Regions from separate parts of the Cedecea neteri genome, predicted to be linked through region 1. Evidence: predicted binding sites of a transcription regulator. Region 1 holds the regulator's gene; the other holds the start of a gene.

Region 1 (8,083 bases):
AGCAAACAAGCAATACAAGCGCCTGGTGCTGGGTAAAGAAGTTCGCCTGCGTAATGCCTATGTGATCAAAGCCGAACGCGTAGAAAAAGACGCAGAAGGTAATATCACCGAACTTTACTGCACCTACGATCCGGAAACCCTGAGCAAGGATCCGGCAGACGGTCGCAAGGTGAAGGGGGTTATTCATTGGGTGAGTGCGGCACACGCGCTGCCGGTTGAAATTCGTCTGTACGATCGCTTGTTTAGCGTCGCGAATCCAGGGGCTGCGGAAGATTTCCTGTCTACCATCAATGCGGATTCCCTGGTTATTCGCCAGGGCTTCGCTGAGCCTAGCCTGCAGAACGCGGAAAAAAGTAAGGCATATCAGTTCGAGCGTGAAGGTTACTTCTGCCTGGACAGCCGCTATGCGACGGCGGAAAAACTGGTGTTTAACCGCACCGTTGGCCTGCGTGATACCTGGGCTAAAATCGGCGAATAATAGCCGTTTATTGCCTGATGAAAACGCCGCTAAATGCGGCGTTTTTTCTTTTTACTTACCGACCATTAACGTTGTGTACACATTCGCGATGCGAATTAATTCTCATTTGCATTTTTCGTGAATACCTCCTCGAACGACATGATCTTTTCCCCGTAATCTCCTGATGCTTATAATGAAAGCGCTCTCAAAGAAATTTTATTCTTAAAATCAATCGTAATCAGGGTTAATAATCTGCTGCGCAATTTTGTTACAAATGCACATAGATTATGTGCTCTCTGTCATACTCCAGGAAATCTCTGATACAAAGTCATTGATAATTCGCGTCGCGAAAAATAGTCTATGAGCAGCAGTAATGCGGGTGTGTTAGGCAAAAACCGCTTTTAGCCGTCAGGCAATTTTACTTTTTTTCGTCATTGGCGCTTTTCACGTCAGACGATGATTTTTACGTCAAAGAGGAATTTAACTATGCGTACGTTTAGTGGCAAACGTAGTGCGCTTGCTCTTGCTATTGCAAGCGTTACCGCTCTTTCAGGCTTTGTAGTGGCTCCGCAGGCTAGCGCCGCGGGCTTTGTTGATGACTCTACGCTAACCGGTGGCATCTATTACTGGCAGCGTGAACGTGACCGTAAAGATGTGTCCGACGGTAAGTACAAAACTAACCTGTCGCACTCAACCTGGAACGCCAACCTCGACTTCCAGTCTGGCTATGCGGCCGATATGTTTGGTTTCGATATTGCCGCCTTCACCGCCATCGAAATGGCCGAAGACAGCGCCAGCGGCCACCCGAACGAAATCGCATTCTCCTCTAAAAATAAAACCTACGACGAAGACTACTCCGGCGATAAAGGTGGCATTAGCCTTTATAAAGCGGCGGCTAAATTCAAATACGGCCCGGTTTGGGCTCGCGCAGGTTACATTCAGCCAACCGGCCAAACGCTGTTAGCACCACACTGGAGCTTCATGCCTGGTACTTATCAGGGGGCTGAAGCGGGTGCCGCATTCGATTACGGCGACGCCGGTGCGCTGAGCTTCTCCTACATGTGGACTAACGAGTACAAGGCGCCATGGCACCTTGAAACCGACAAGTTCTACCAGAACGATAAAAAGACCAAAGTTGATTACCTGCACTCCATCGGCGCGAAGTATGACTTCAAAAACGATCTGATTCTGGAAGCAGCATTCGGTCAGGCTCAGGGCTTTGTTGATCAGTACTTTGCTAAAGCCAGCTACAAATTCGACGTTGCAGGCAGCCCGCTGAGCACCAGCTACCAGTTCTACGGTACCCGTGACAAAGCCGCGAACAACACCATCAATGATATCTACGATGGCACCGCATGGCTCCAGGCGCTGACATTTGGCTATAAAATTGGCCAGGTCGACCTGCGTCTGGAAGGGACCATGGTGAAGGCAGAAGGCCAGCAGGGTTACTTCCTGCAGCGTATGACGCCAACCTACGCGTCTTCCAACGGTCGTCTGGATGTGTGGTGGGATAACCGCTCTGACTTCAACGCCAACGGTGAAAAAGCCGTGTTCTTCGGTGCAATGTATGACCTGAGCAACTGGAACCTGCCGGGTTGGGCAGTCGGTGCTTCTTACGTTTATGCGTGGGATGCAAAACCATCTACATGGGCGCTTGATGCTTCCGGTAATCGTCAGGATCTCGCTTCCAACAAGATCAAAGAGTCTTCTTACAGCCTCGACGCCATGTATACCGTGCAGGAAGGCCGTGCGAAAGGCACGCTGTTCAAACTGCACTTCACTCAGTACGACAACCACTCCGACATCCCAAGCTGGGGCGGTGGTTACGGCAACATGTTCCAGGATGAGCGTGACGTGAAGTTCATCGTGATTGCTCCGTTCACCATCTTCTGATGTGAAACCGGGCGCGTAAGCGCCCGTTTTTTATAAGGAATCGAACATGAAAAAGATTTTACTGGTTACCGCCGCTGTTTTCACGCTGTCTGCCTGTGTTCAGCCTCCGGCTCCTCCGGAAGATTCGCGCCTGAAACAAGCCTATAGCGCCTGTATTAACACGGCGGAAGGCAACCCGGATAAAATTGAAGCCTGCCAGAGCGTGCTGAACGTACTGCGTCAGGAAAAACAGCACAAAGCGTTTGTTGAGAAAGAGACGGTGAACGTGCTGGATTACCAGAAATGCATCCAGGCAAGAAAGACGGGCAATGATGAAGCCGTGAAGGTGCGCTGCGATAAGATTTGGCAGGAGATTCGCGCCAATAACAGCTGATAGCCTTTTTCAGTCAATAAAAAAACCGGCAAGGGAAACCTGCCGGTTTTTGCTTTTAAACGCCACCGAAGCAGCGTTCATTAATGCGGATTACTTATTTAGGATCGTGGGCGGTGTCGTCTTCGCGGCAGTCGCCTTCAGCACAGTGTCCGTAAAGATAGAGGCTGTGGTTAGTCAGGCGGATACCGTGGCGTGTGGCGATTTCACGCTGGCGTGATTCAATAGAATCATCGCTGAACTCGATCACTTTCCCGCAGTCGAGGCAGATCAGGTGATCGTGGTGATGCTGTTGGGTCAGTTCAAAAACGGATTTGCCGCCTTCAAAATTATGACGGGTCACGATCCCTGCATCATCAAACTGGTTCAGCACGCGATAGACGGTCGCCAGGCCAATTTCTTCGCCCATGTCGATCAGACGTTTATATAAGTCTTCCGCGCTGACGTGATGATTTACCGGCTCTTGCAGCACTTCGAGGATTTTTAATCGCGGAAGCGTGACTTTCAAGCCGGCCTTCTTTAATGCGGTATTGTTGTCAGTCATGCGGAAAGTGTCCTGTTGCTTAACGATTCGCTCAAACTGCAGTGAGCGTAAAGAGTAATGCGTCTCATTATAGAACTGCTACTTCTAAATGGGAACCGCAAGTATGGTGCAAAATAAGGCTGAAAAATCGTGGCGGCGTCGCCATTTACAGTAATTATCAGCCAAGCTATCAGGAAGACATTGTACAGGGATGTACGAGAAAGTTACAAACTTGTAGCAATTATTTTCATTGCTACAAGCTATCAAGATGGCGCAAATATCGCATTTGCGCCACGGAAATCAGGCGTTAATGATATCGGCCAGATTCAGTTCTTCAGAAACCTGTTTAACCCACTTCTCAACGCGCTCAGCGGTCAGCTCCGGCTGGCGATCTTCATCGATGGCAAGGCCGACAAAGTTGTCGTCATCCGCCAGGCCTTTGGAGGCTTCAAAGTGGTAGCCAGCGGTTGGCCAGTGGCCGACAATCGCCGCGCCGCGTGGTTCGATGATGTCGCGAATGGTCCCCAGCGCATCACAGAAGTATTCCGCGTAGTCTTCCTGGTCGCCGCAGCCGAACAGCGCAACCAGTTTGCCGTTGAAATCGACTTCTTCAAGAGTAGGGAAGAAGTCATCCCAGTCGCACTGGGCTTCACCGTAGTACCAGGTCGGGATGCCGAGCAACAGAATGTCGAAACCTTCGAGATCTTCTTTGCTGCTTTTAGCAATGTCATGCACCTCAGCAACGTCTTTACCGAGCTGTTTTTGAATCATTTTCGCGATATTTTCGGTGTTACCGGTGTCGCTGCCGAAAAAAATGCCTACGATTGCCATGAGTAAAATAACCTCTTGAAACTTAATAGTATGCTGGCCGTTCAATGCCCACGTATAGGGCAATCATAGCAGAACAGCCCCAGCAGCGGAAACAGCTATCACGCCCGGGTGCACAGTCTGCAACATGGTTTTGCTCACCCTTTTGAGATTTCAGATAACCCGTAGGGCGGCTGAAGGTGTTACCCGAGATTTTTAAGCTGCTCGAGCAACATCTCTTCGATCAGTTCGCTACGGCTGATGTTACGGGCGTCAGCCAGCTGGTTGAGGGCATCGACCGCCTCGTTGTTCAGTTTTAGCTCAACTCGCTTCAAACCACGCACTTTATCGCGCTTCAGCTGATTGCGCTTATTGATACGCAATTGCTCATCGCGCGAGAGCGGATTAGTTTTCGGCCGCCCGGGGCGACGCTCGTCCGCGAACAGATCTAATGTAGTACGGTCCGTTTGTTCTTTTGCCATGATTAGAATACTGACAGGAAATTCTGGCTGCAGGGGCAGGGTGCCGGTGCAATTAAGCGCGCCATCATACATCAGCGCGCCATTCCCGCCAACGCGTTAGCGACTTCAACTGCCCGGTCGGTCTGTTTTTAATCAGTTTTTCTACTCTGCGTCGATAAATCGGTGGATCGCCCGTAAAACGGCATCCGGTTTTTCCGCATGAACCCAATGACCCGCTCCAGCGATGACGTGAGCACGGGCCTGCGGGAACTGACTTAACAGCGCCTCGCGGTGGCTTTCATCAACGTAAGGAGAATTCCCGCCGCGAATAAATAGCGCAGGATGTGGCCAGGCCGGGACAGGCTGCCAGCCAACGATATTTTCGTATTGCTGCCAAAGCACCGGCACGTTGAATTTCCACTCGCCGTCAGCAAAGGATTTCAGCAGAAACTGAATGACGCCTTCCTCAGCTATGTGGTCGCGCATGATTTGCGCCGCCTGCTGGCGAGTTTTTACGCCCGCTTCGGTGACCGCGCGAATAGCCGCGAAAATTTCGTCGTGGCGGCGAACCTGATAATTAACCGGCGCAATATCTATCATCACCAGCTTATCAATACGTTGAGGGGCGATTGCGGTAAGCGCCATCACCACTTTGCCGCCCATAGAATGGCCAATAAACGTCGCTTTCTCGATGCCGTATTCGTCCAGCGTGTCCAGAACGTCCCCGGCCATTGCGGCATAGCTCATATCATCGCTGCGCGGCGACAGCCCGTGATTGCGCAGATCGATCTGCAGCAACGCATGATCTTTACCCAGATCCCGCGCCAGAACGCCCAGGTTATCCAGGCTGCCGAACAGGCCGTGAATCAGTACGATAGGGGAATTGCTATTCAATTGTTGCGCAGTTTGCAGGCGAGCATTTAATTTCATGGCAAAGTTCTTTATTTTGGTTCGTTTGGTTAGGGTATCATGTTGGCATTCTCGCGGGCGTGCGGCAAATATTCAGTTTACTCTGACTTTGAGTCGCCTCTCCTGTTCGCTGTTGGGATTTGACCCTATAATCCCAACGACTTGTATTCAGAAAAGATATCGCACTGGATTAAGATGAAAACAATCGAAGTTGATGACGAGCTTTACCGCTATATTGCCAGCCAGACCAAACACATCGGCGAGAGCGCGTCAGACATTTTACGGCGTATGCTTAAATTTACCGCCGGGCAAACACCAGCAGCCACTTCTACGCCAGCCGCGCCTGAGCGCGCTGCGGCTCCCGTTGTTGAAGAAAAACCTGCGAACACCGCTCGCAACCGCGTGCGTGCCGTTCGTGAGCTGCTGCTTTCCGATGAGTACGCTGCCCAGAATAAAGCCGTAAACCGCTTTATGATGGTGTTGTCCACGCTGTATCAGCTGGATGCAAAAACCTTCGGTGAAGCCACTGAATCGCTGCATGGCCGCACCCGCGTCTATTTTGCTGGCGATGAGCAAACGCTGCTGGCAAACGGCAATCAAACCAAGCCCAAGCATGTTCCGGGCACCCCATACTGGGTGATCACCAATACGAATACTGGTCGTAAATGCAGCATGATCGAACACATCATGCAGTCAATGCAGTTCCCTGCGGAGCTGATTGAAAAGGTTTGCGGCACTATTTAAAAACCTGGCGTCAGTAAGGAAGAGCCAATGGCTAACCACGATCGTGCGGGCCAACCTGCACAACAGAGCGACTTGATTAACGTAGCCCAGCTTACGGCGCAGTATTACGTGCTTAAGCCAGTGGTGGGGAATAGCGAACACGCGGTGAAATTCGGGACCTCCGGCCACCGCGGCAGTGCAGCACGGCATAGCTTTAACGAACCTCATATTCTGGCGATTGCGCAAGCTATCGCTGAAGAACGCGCGAAGAATGGGATCACCGGCCCGTGCTATGTGGGCAAAGACACCCACGCGCTGTCCGAACCTGCGTTTATCTCCGTGCTGGAAGTGCTGGCCGCCAACGGCGTGGACGTCATTGTGCAGCAGGATAACGGCTATACGCCAACGCCTGCGATTTCTAACGCCATCCTGGTGCATAACCAAAAGGGCGGCGCTCAGGCGGACGGGATTGTGATCACGCCATCCCATAACCCACCGGACGACGGCGGCATCAAGTACAACCCGCCAAACGGTGGCCCGGCTGATACCAACGTCACCAAAGTGGTTGAAGATCGCGCTAACGCACTGCTGGCCGACGGCCTGAAAGGCGTGAAGCGTATTACGCTGGATAAAGCCTGGGAAAGCGGCCACGTTCAGGCGCAGGATCTGGTTCAGCCGTTCATCGAAGGGCTGGTGGATATCGTCGACATGGCCGCGATTCAAAAAGCGGGCCTGAAGCTGGGGGTTGATCCTCTCGGCGGTTCCGGGATCGAGTACTGGCACCGTATCGCGAAGCACTACAACCTTGATCTGACCATCGTGAACGATCAGGTCGACCAGACTTTCCGCTTCATGCACCTGGATAAAGACGGCGCAATCCGTATGGACTGCTCCTCCGAATGTGCGATGGCGGGCCTGCTGGCGCTGCGCGACAAATTCGATCTGGCCTTTGCCAACGATCCTGATTACGACCGTCACGGTATCGTCACGCCGGCTGGCCTGATGAACCCGAACCATTACCTGGCCGTGGCTATCAACTATCTGTTCCAGCACCGTCCGCAGTGGGGCAAAGATGTGGCCGTCGGTAAAACCCTGGTTTCCTCCGCGATGATTGACCGCGTGGTAGAAGATCTGGGCCGCAAGCTGGTGGAAGTCCCGGTGGGCTTTAAGTGGTTCGTTGACGGACTGTTCGACGGCAGCTTCGGCTTCGGTGGTGAAGAGAGCGCCGGGGCATCATTCCTGCGCTTCAACGGCACCCCATGGTCGACCGACAAAGACGGTATCATCATGTGTCTGCTGGCGGCAGAAATCACCGCCGTTACGGGCAAAAACCCGCAGCAGCATTACGACGAGTTAGCCGCGCGCTTTGGTGCTCCGAGCTACAACCGTATTCAGGCCCCAGCCACTTCAGCACAGAAAGCCGCGCTGTCTAAACTGTCACCTGAAATGGTGAGTGCAGACATGCTGGCTGGTGACCCGATCACCGCTCGTCTGACGGCGGCACCGGGCAACGGCGCTTCCATCGGCGGCCTGAAGGTAATGACGAAGAACGGCTGGTTTGCTGCTCGTCCGTCCGGCACTGAAGACGCCTACAAGATTTACTGTGAAAGCTTCCTGGGTGCTGAGCACCGCGAGCAGATTGAGAAAGAAGCGGTAGAGATTGTTAGCGAAGTGCTGAAAAGCGCGAAGTAATAGGTAAAAAGGCTCCCCTGGGAGCCTTTCTCTTTTAACCCAAAGCCACCATCAGTGCGCCGCAGGTGATAAGCGCCACGCCTATCCCGGCAATCAGCGACACTTTCTCACCGAACAAAATCACTGCCAGAATCACCGCGAACACCACGCTCAGCTTATCGATAGGGGCGACCTTCGACACGTCACCACTTTTGATCGCCATAAAATAGAACAGCCAGGACAGCGCCCCGGCCACGCCGCTTAACAAA
Region 2 (8,083 bases), 1.9 Mb from region 1:
GGGCTTATCCGCTCTTTCTTTATTAAGCGGGATTACGCGGCGCTAACCTTTTTTTTCAGTACCACAAACACCGTGCCGACCAGGCCCACAATCAGCAGAGCAACCGGCAAAATCATCAGGAAGGTCATCACCTGATCTTCATGGCGCTTAACAAAGGGGATCATGCTGAGCGCGTAGCCAAGGCTAATCACAACGCCCACCCACAGCAGGCCGCTTAGCCAGTTAAAGAACTGGAAACGGCGATTGCTGAGGCCGGAAATCCCCGCCATGGTAGGCAGCAGAGTACGAACAAAGGCCAGGAAGCGGCCCGCGAGCAGGGCCAGTAAACCGTGGCGATCAAACATTTGCGTGGCGCGCTGGTGGTACTGGGTTGGCAGCTGTTTAAGCCAGCCCTTCACCGTGCGGGTATTGCCGAGCCAGCGCCCTTGTAAATAGCTAAGCCAGCAGCCCAGACTGGCTGCGATGGTTAAAATCACCAGCGTCGGCACAAAGCCCATCACGCCTTTGGCGATAAGCGCGCCTGCAAGCAGCAACAGGCTGTCACCCGGCAAAAAGGAAGCGGGAAGCAGCCCATTTTCCAGGAACAGCGTCGCAAACATGACGCAATAGACAATGCCAATCACATGGGGGTCGGCAAGCGCGGCAAAATCATGATGCCAAAGCGCCTCGACAATATTTTGTATAACAGCCATAGGTATTCCTGTGGAACCGCTTATTGAGTTCGCCCTGAGTATTGCACCCGCAACTTAGGCTCACCTTAATTTCTACACATTGTACTGCTAAAATCTTCGCGACACCTTGATCCCAGGCTCAACAAAACGCCGATGATGGCAAAAAAACGGTCCACGGTTACCGATAAACGGAATTTTTAGGCAATACGCTGGAAACCCGTTTCCAGATCCGCAATCAGATCGTCCACGTTTTCCAGCCCAATGTGAAGGCGAACCAGGGTGCCGCTAAAGTCGACGCCGCCAGCCGGGCGGATTTCCGCCAGCTCTTCAGGCTGATTAGCGAGAATAAGCGATTCATAGCCACCCCAGGAATAGGCCATGCTGAAATACTCGAAATGATTGAGGTACTGTTCATACTCTTCATCACTCAGCCGCTTTTTCAGCACAAATGAGAACAGCCCGCTGCTGCCCGTAAAGTCACGTTTCCAATATTCATGCCCTTTGCTGCCGGGCAGTGCCGGATGATTCACGCGCTCAACCTGCGGATGCTGTGCCAGCCACTCGGCGACTTTTAAGCTGCTTTCATGATGCTGGCGCAGGCGAACACCCAGCGTGCGAATGCCGCGGCTGGTCATATACGCGGTGTCTGCATCCAGCATTTGCCCCATCAGATAGGCGTTTTCACGTAGCTGATCCCAACATCGGGCATTGGACACCGCGGTGCCGACCATCGCATCCGAATGGCCAATTAGATATTTGGTTCCCGCCTGAATGGAGATATCGATGCCGAACTCCAGCGCTTTAAACAGCACGCCAGCCGCCCAGGTATTGTCGATCATGATGATAGCGTCAGGAGCAACGCGCCTTACTGCCGTGACAATCGCCGGAATATCGTGGACTTCCATCGTAATGGAACCGGGGGATTCCAGAAAAACGACTTTGGTGTTCGGCTGAACCAGGTCGGCAATATCAGCACCAATCTCCGGCGCGAACCAGCTGGTGCTGACCCCGAGCTTTGAGAGAATTTTGGTGCAGAAATCCTGCGTTGGCTCATAGGCCGTTCCGGTAACCAGAACGTGATCGCCCTGTTCGACAAAGGCCAGAATCGTATTAGCCACCGCAGCGGCACCGCAGGGGAAGAGGGCACAGCCTGCGCCGCCTTCCAGTTCGCACATCGCTTCCTGCAACGAGAAATGGGTCAGCGTGCCGCGGCGGCCATAGAACAGTTCGCCCTTAGCGCGGTTGGCGGTGGCCTGCTTTTTGGCCTCAACGCTTTCAAAGACGAGGGAGGAGGCGCGCTGAATCACGCTGTTAACCGAGCCCTGAGTAAACTTCTTGCTGCGACCGGCGTTGACCAGCGCCGTTTCGATGTGTTTTTCCGCCATTTCCGCTTCCCCGTCTAACCATCTGGATGTCTGGACGTAAATTAACACAAAATGCGCAAAGGGCATCATGGCGTTTTTTCAGGTTGGCGAAAAAAGTCATCATTTCGCCAGGCGGGCGCTTTTCCTGCGTAAGCGCAAGGAATGCTTCAACAATTTCCGGCACTCTGTAAATACTAATGAGAACGACTATCAATTCGATAGTTTTTTGATATATTAGTCTCAGTTTTGACTTTTATTTCTCGCTGGAGCGTAAGACGTGACGAGTAATCTGATGCAGACGGATCTGTCCGTTTGGGGCATGTATCAACATGCTGACATCGTAGTGAAGATCGTGATGATTGGCCTGATTCTGGCCTCTGTTGTCACCTGGGCCATCTTTTTCAGTAAGAGCGTGGAGCTGATCACCCAGAAACGTCGCCTCAAGCGAGAGCAGCAGCAGCTGGCTAACGTGCGCTCCCTGAATGAAGCGAGCAGCGCGGCCGAAGCGTTTGACAGCAAAAGCCTGATCACGCTGTTAATCAACGAAGCCCAGAACGAACTGGAACTTTCAGCCGGCGTGGAAGATAACGAAGGCATTAAAGATCGTACCGGTTTCCGCCTTGAGCGCCGCGTGGCTGCCGTTGGGCGTCACATGGGACGCGGGAACGGTTTCCTGGCCACCATTGGTGCGATTTCACCGTTCGTCGGCCTGTTCGGGACCGTTTGGGGCATCATGAACAGCTTCATCGGTATTGCCCAGTCCCAGACCACTAACCTGGCGGTAGTTGCCCCGGGCATCGCAGAGGCGTTGCTGGCGACGGCAATCGGCCTGGTCGCCGCTATCCCGGCGGTCGTTATCTATAACATCTTCGCGCGTATGATCGGCAGCTACAAAGCGACCCTCAGCGACGTTGCCGCTCAGGTTCTGCTGCTGCAAAGCCGCGATCTGGACCTGGATGGTACCGCTCAGCCGCGTCCGGTGCGTAATACCCAGCAACTGCGAGTAGGTTAATGCCCCATGGCAATGCGTCTGAACGAAAACCTCGATGACAATGGTGAAATGCACGAAATCAACGTTACGCCGTTTATCGACGTGATGTTGGTGCTGCTGATCATCTTCATGGTGGCGGCGCCGCTGGCAACGGTGGACGTGAAGGTTAACCTTCCGGCCTCCAGCAGTGAACCACAGCCACGCCCTGAGAAGCCGGTTTACCTGTCGGTGAAAGCCGATCATTCGATGTTTATCGGTAATGACCCGGTAACCAAAGAGTCGATGGTCAACGCGCTGATTGCCGCGACCGAAGGGAAAAAAGACACCACCATTTTCTTCCGCGCGGACAAAACGGTGGACTACGAAACGCTGATGGACGTGATGGATACGCTGCACCAGGCAGGGTATCTGAAGATTGGCCTGGTCGGCCAGGAAGTCACTAAAGCGAAGTAAGCGGTAGTGACCCTCACCCTAACCCTCTCCCAGAGGGAGAGGGAATAAACCATGTTCCCCGTACCTGTTTCCCCCCTCGCCCCTTTGGGGAGAGGGAATAAACCATGTTCCCCGCACCTGTATCCTCCCTCGCCCCTTTGGGGAGAGGGAATAAACCATGTTCCCCGCACCTGTATCCTCCCTCGCCCCCTTGGGGAGAGGAGCGTCACCGCACCTGTTTCCCCCCCGCCCCTTTGGGGAGAGGGCCGTCCCCGCACCTGTTTACTCCCTCGCCCCTTTGGGGAGAGGGCCGGGGTGAGGGGAAACAGATCGACGGGTGAACGGAGCATTCATCCAGCACAGCAAAGAGCATTTGTACTGCTGTAGGGATTAGATCACAGCGTAGAACTCTTCCAGGTCTTCTCTGCAAGACCACGGGTCATCGACAGCGTCTGCGCTTCCTGCTCTTTCAGGCGCTGATAATGCCCTTCCAGTCGCTTAAGAATCTGCTCTTTAAGCTTCGGATGATGGCTGAGGATCTCTTCCAGCACCGCCCCATACACCTCTTCTTTAGCGCGCCACGGGAAGATTTCACGGCGGTTCATCCACTTCAGGTCGATAAGCGCCGAAGTAATATCCGTAACTTCCTGCGTATTACGGGTGATGTTTTCGTTCTTAAGGCGAACCAGAATTGCTATATTTTTACTTAACGTAAATTCATGGTCTTTATTTTCATCAGCGCTAATTAACACTGGCTGTTTTTTTATAGGTTCTGCCATAGCACTACTCCTCAATTGAATAGCATAACGGCCAGGGCTTTTCTTGAGTCATTTGATTAACCCAAATTTCCTGTTCCTTGCTACTCACCCAGGCGGTTTTGTCTTCGATAAGCATCTGCAAATCGGCGGCACTAATAAGTTCTTTTTCAACCAGTTCGCCAATCAGGGCGTGTAACGCCTCTATCCTAACCGCACACAGCAACCGCTCTTTAATATGACGATCGGTTTCCTCAAGCAGGCGGTTTTTGGCCTGCCCGGCATAATGACCGCCGCTCAGGATGTTTTTTTCCAGCGTTAAAATCTTATCCTGAACGACTTCCGGCGTGGTACTATTTTCAGCTTCTGCAGGGAGCGTTGGCGGTGCAACAACGGGATAGCGCCGTGGTAAGAAGTGTTCAGGCAGCATCGAATGTGATCCTTTGAAATCGGTTCAATATTCAGGTTCAGAGATTCGCGATATGATGCCTCAATTCTAAAATAAAAAAAACAGGAGTTTCTTATGCACAGCATATTTTATTCTATTGTCACAATTTTGATTTTGTTATGCGCCGTGCTGGTTATGCGCAAAGAATTTAGTGCCTCAAATAATAAAAAAAATCGTGCCTCGGGTGAAATACAACCCTTCACCACCAGTGAAGAACGGGAAGATTATTTTGGCATGTTGATGTCTAAAATTACGCCCAGCTATTATTGGCGTATTAACAGTGAGTATATTGACTTCACTCACGCGACTATTAAAAAAATGCGTATCGATGAACTGACTTCTCAGCCGGTTTTATTTAGCGCCCAGCGTCGCTGCAGTGATTTAAATTCGGCGGTATATAAATATTATGACAACATTAAAAAACGCTGTGCCGAGGGCGAGCAGGTGCCATTGTCGGATATTGAAGTACTGAACCTGCGTCAGTGTTTTAACGAGTTTAGCCGCGACGCTTACCCTGAGCTGGTAGCGCTGGTATGGCCGCAGTACCAGCGCCCTGAGATCGACCTGAAAAGTGTTTAAGGCCTGCAATGCAGGTCACTCTTAAACACCGGAATTCGCTATAATGACGCCCTTTTGATATTTCCAGACAGGACATTATGGAACGTTTTATTGAGAATGCGATGTACGCCTCGCGCTGGCTTCTGGCTCCGGTTTACTTCGGGTTATCTCTGGCCCTGCTTGCGCTGACGGTGAAGTTTTTCCAGGAGATCATTCACGTTCTCCCGAATATCTTCTCGATTGCGGAAGCTGACTTAATTCTGACGCTGCTCTCGCTGGTGGATATGGCGCTGGTCGGCGGCCTGTTGGTTATGGTGATGTTTTCCGGCTATGAGAACTTTGTCTCGACGCTGGATATTTACGAAGGCAAAGAGAAACTAAGCTGGCTGGGGAAAATGGACTCCGGCTCGCTGAAGAATAAAGTCGCCGCATCCATCGTGGCCATCTCTTCTATCCATCTGCTGCGTATTTTTATGGACGCTAAAAACGTGCCGGACAACAAGCTGATGTGGTATGTGATCATCCACCTGACGTTTGTGCTGTCGGCGTTTGTGATGGGGTATCTCGACAAGCTTTCCCGCAGCGGGAAGTATTAAAAACTAAGCCCCTGTTTACAGGGGCTTTTGCTTTTATTTGTCGGACGATGCCTGCCACAGATTTAGCTCGCCATCGGCGACGTGGCGGTCAATTCTCTCCAGCTCTTCTGCCGTAAAGTGCAAATTATCCAGCGCTTTCACATTCTCTTTGAGCTGTTCTGCCCGGCTGGCACCAATCAGCACGGAGGTGACGCGTTCATCTTTCAGCAGCCAGCTCAGCGCCATCTGCGCCATTGTCTGGCCGCGCTGTTGCGCCATTTCGTTGAGCAAGCGCAGGCTGCTGAGATTCGCCTCGGTCAGCATCTTTTCATTCAGCCCGCGAATTTTTTTGCCTTCCACCTGCATCCTTGAACCTTCCGGGATGCCGTTCAGGTATTTGCCGGTCAGCAGGCCCTGGGCGAGCGGGGTAAAGGCGATGCAGCCGCTGCCGTTGTGCTGCAGCGTGTCCAGCAGCCCGCTTTTATCGACCCAGCGGTTTAACAGGTTGTAGGAGGGTTGGTGAATAAGCAGCGGAATTTTCCATTCTCGCAGCAGATCGGCCATTTTCTGTGTTCTTTCGGAGGAGTAAGAGGAGATCCCGACATAAAGCGCTTTGCCGCTTTGCACTGTGTGAGCCAGGGCGCTGGCCGTTTCTTCCATCGGCGTTCTCTCATCGACGCGATGGGAATAGAAAATATCGACGTATTCCAGCCCCATGCGCTTCAGGCTCTGATCCAGACTCGCCAGCAGGTACTTACGTGAGCCGCCGGAGCCATAAGGGCCTGGCCACATGTCATACCCCGCTTTGGTGGCGATAATCAGCTCGTCTCGGTAGCCGCTAAAATCCTGCTTCAGCAGGCGGCCAAAGTTTTCTTCCGCCGAGCCCGGAGGTGGCCCGTAGTTATTCGCCAGATCGAAATGCGTAATGCCAAGATCGAACGCGGTGCGCAGCAGATCGCGCTGGGATTCCAGCGGGCTCACGCCGCCAAAACTGTGCCACAGGCCAAGAGAAAGCGCGGGCAGCTGCAGGCCACTCTGACCGCAGAAGCGATACTGCATGGATTGATAACGCGACGGGCTGGCTTCGTAGGGCATGATGTCTCCTTAGGGTAAGAGTTATTTTTGAAACATTGTTTCCATCTTAACCCTGCGGAGACATTCGGCAATCCGAAAATCAGGCCTCCGGCGAGAGCGCGCTGTGCGGCGTACCCTGGTAATACGCCAGTGCCACCATTAGCGACTGCACCAAACAAAGCGTGGCGGACTGCGAACGAAAAGCGTCTACCTGCGCCTCTTTCACCACAAAACAGAGATCGCTAAACGTTGCAAACGGGCTAATTTGGCTGTCCGTGATCACTATCTGGCGAGCGCCCGCCTGGGCGGCAATTTCACTCACCATCAGCGTCTCTTCGGCGTACGGGGAGAAGCTTATCGACACCACAATATCTTTCGCTTTCACCCGGTTGACCTGCTCACGCAGCATCCCGCCAAGCCCGTCCAGCAGCACGGCGCGGCAATCCAGGTGGCTCAGGGCGTAGGTCAGATAGGCCGCCACGCTAAAGGAGCGACGCAGGCCGACAACGTAGATCGTGTCGGCTTCGGCAAGCAATTCCACGGCACGCTGCAGCATTTCCGGTTCGGTACGGGCGGCCAGCTGCTGCAGGGCCTGAGCATTGGAGCGGGCAAACTCCTGCAAAATATCCAGCGGCGTTTCCGGCACGGCCTCGCTGCCCAGTTCCCGGAATAATCTCGCCCGGTCGGTATAGCTGGCTGTCTCTTCCACCAGATTCATGCGAAACAGCTGTTTCATTTCGTTGAACCCGCTGAAATCAAAGGCATTGGCAAAACGGATAAGCGTAGAGGGCGGCACCTCGGCCCGCTCGGCAATGGCGGCCACGGTATCAAATGCCACGCTGTTGGTGTTATCCAGCACGTAACGGGAAACCTGCTGCAGCCTTTTGCTCAGGCTGTCGTAGCGGTCGCGGATCTGCTGCTGGAGTTCGCTCAGGGTTGTCGCCGTGGTCAATTTGCCATCCTCAAAAGTATTTGCTGAAACGTATTTAAGCGTAGTCCCGGCAAAAATGAAACAGATGCACCAAAACTGGTGGAGGCTGAAACGCAGCCGACCTCTCAGTCTTTGCACCTCATTCTGCGGGTTAACATAAAAACGAAGTGTTGATCACAATAATCAACATTTATTTTATTTCAACTTAAAATGGAATGTTTGTTTCATATACAGTGTTCGGGAGACAACCCTAACAGCAAGAGGCCAGAGATGGAGACGGTAGC

What was found. The regulator Fur, encoded in region 1, represses iron uptake genes when iron is present. The targets are predictions, from matches to a motif close to ATAATAATGAGAACNACTATCAA.
Region 2: the regulator Fur is predicted to act here: its motif matches at 2,227-2,249, upstream of exbB (tol-pal system-associated acyl-CoA thioesterase).

Annotation. Positions count from the first base shown of each region.
Region 1 covers NZ_CP009459.1:2,301,308-2,309,390, forward strand. Annotated here, with positions in the region: gene glnS (glutamine--tRNA ligase) at 1-478, shown strand, start outside; gene chiP (chitoporin ChiP) at 944-2,350, shown strand; gene chiQ (ChiQ/YbfN family lipoprotein) at 2,397-2,723, shown strand; gene fur (ferric iron uptake transcriptional regulator) at 2,818-3,264, opposite strand; gene fldA (flavodoxin FldA) at 3,544-4,074, opposite strand; gene ybfE (LexA regulated protein) at 4,254-4,532, opposite strand; gene ybfF (esterase) at 4,674-5,441, opposite strand; gene seqA (replication initiation negative regulator SeqA) at 5,616-6,164, shown strand; gene pgm (phosphoglucomutase (alpha-D-glucose-1,6-bisphosphate-dependent)) at 6,192-7,835, shown strand; gene LH86_RS10905 (EamA family transporter) at 7,870-8,083, opposite strand, start outside.
Region 2 covers NZ_CP009459.1:426,186-434,268, reverse strand. Annotated here, with positions in the region: gene yghB (DedA family general envelope maintenance protein YghB) at 33-692, opposite strand; gene metC (cystathionine beta-lyase) at 869-2,056, opposite strand; gene exbB (tol-pal system-associated acyl-CoA thioesterase) at 2,313-3,047, shown strand; gene exbD (TonB system transport protein ExbD) at 3,054-3,479, shown strand; gene LH86_RS02030 (hypothetical protein) at 3,854-4,237, opposite strand; gene LH86_RS02025 (hypothetical protein) at 4,242-4,643, opposite strand; gene LH86_RS02020 (ESA_00282 family adhesion-associated protein) at 4,737-5,240, shown strand; gene LH86_RS02015 (TIGR00645 family protein) at 5,318-5,815, shown strand; gene mgrA (L-glyceraldehyde 3-phosphate reductase) at 5,849-6,889, opposite strand; gene LH86_RS02005 (MurR/RpiR family transcriptional regulator) at 6,969-7,820, opposite strand; gene LH86_RS02000 (CoA-acylating methylmalonate-semialdehyde dehydrogenase) at 8,070-8,083, shown strand, end outside.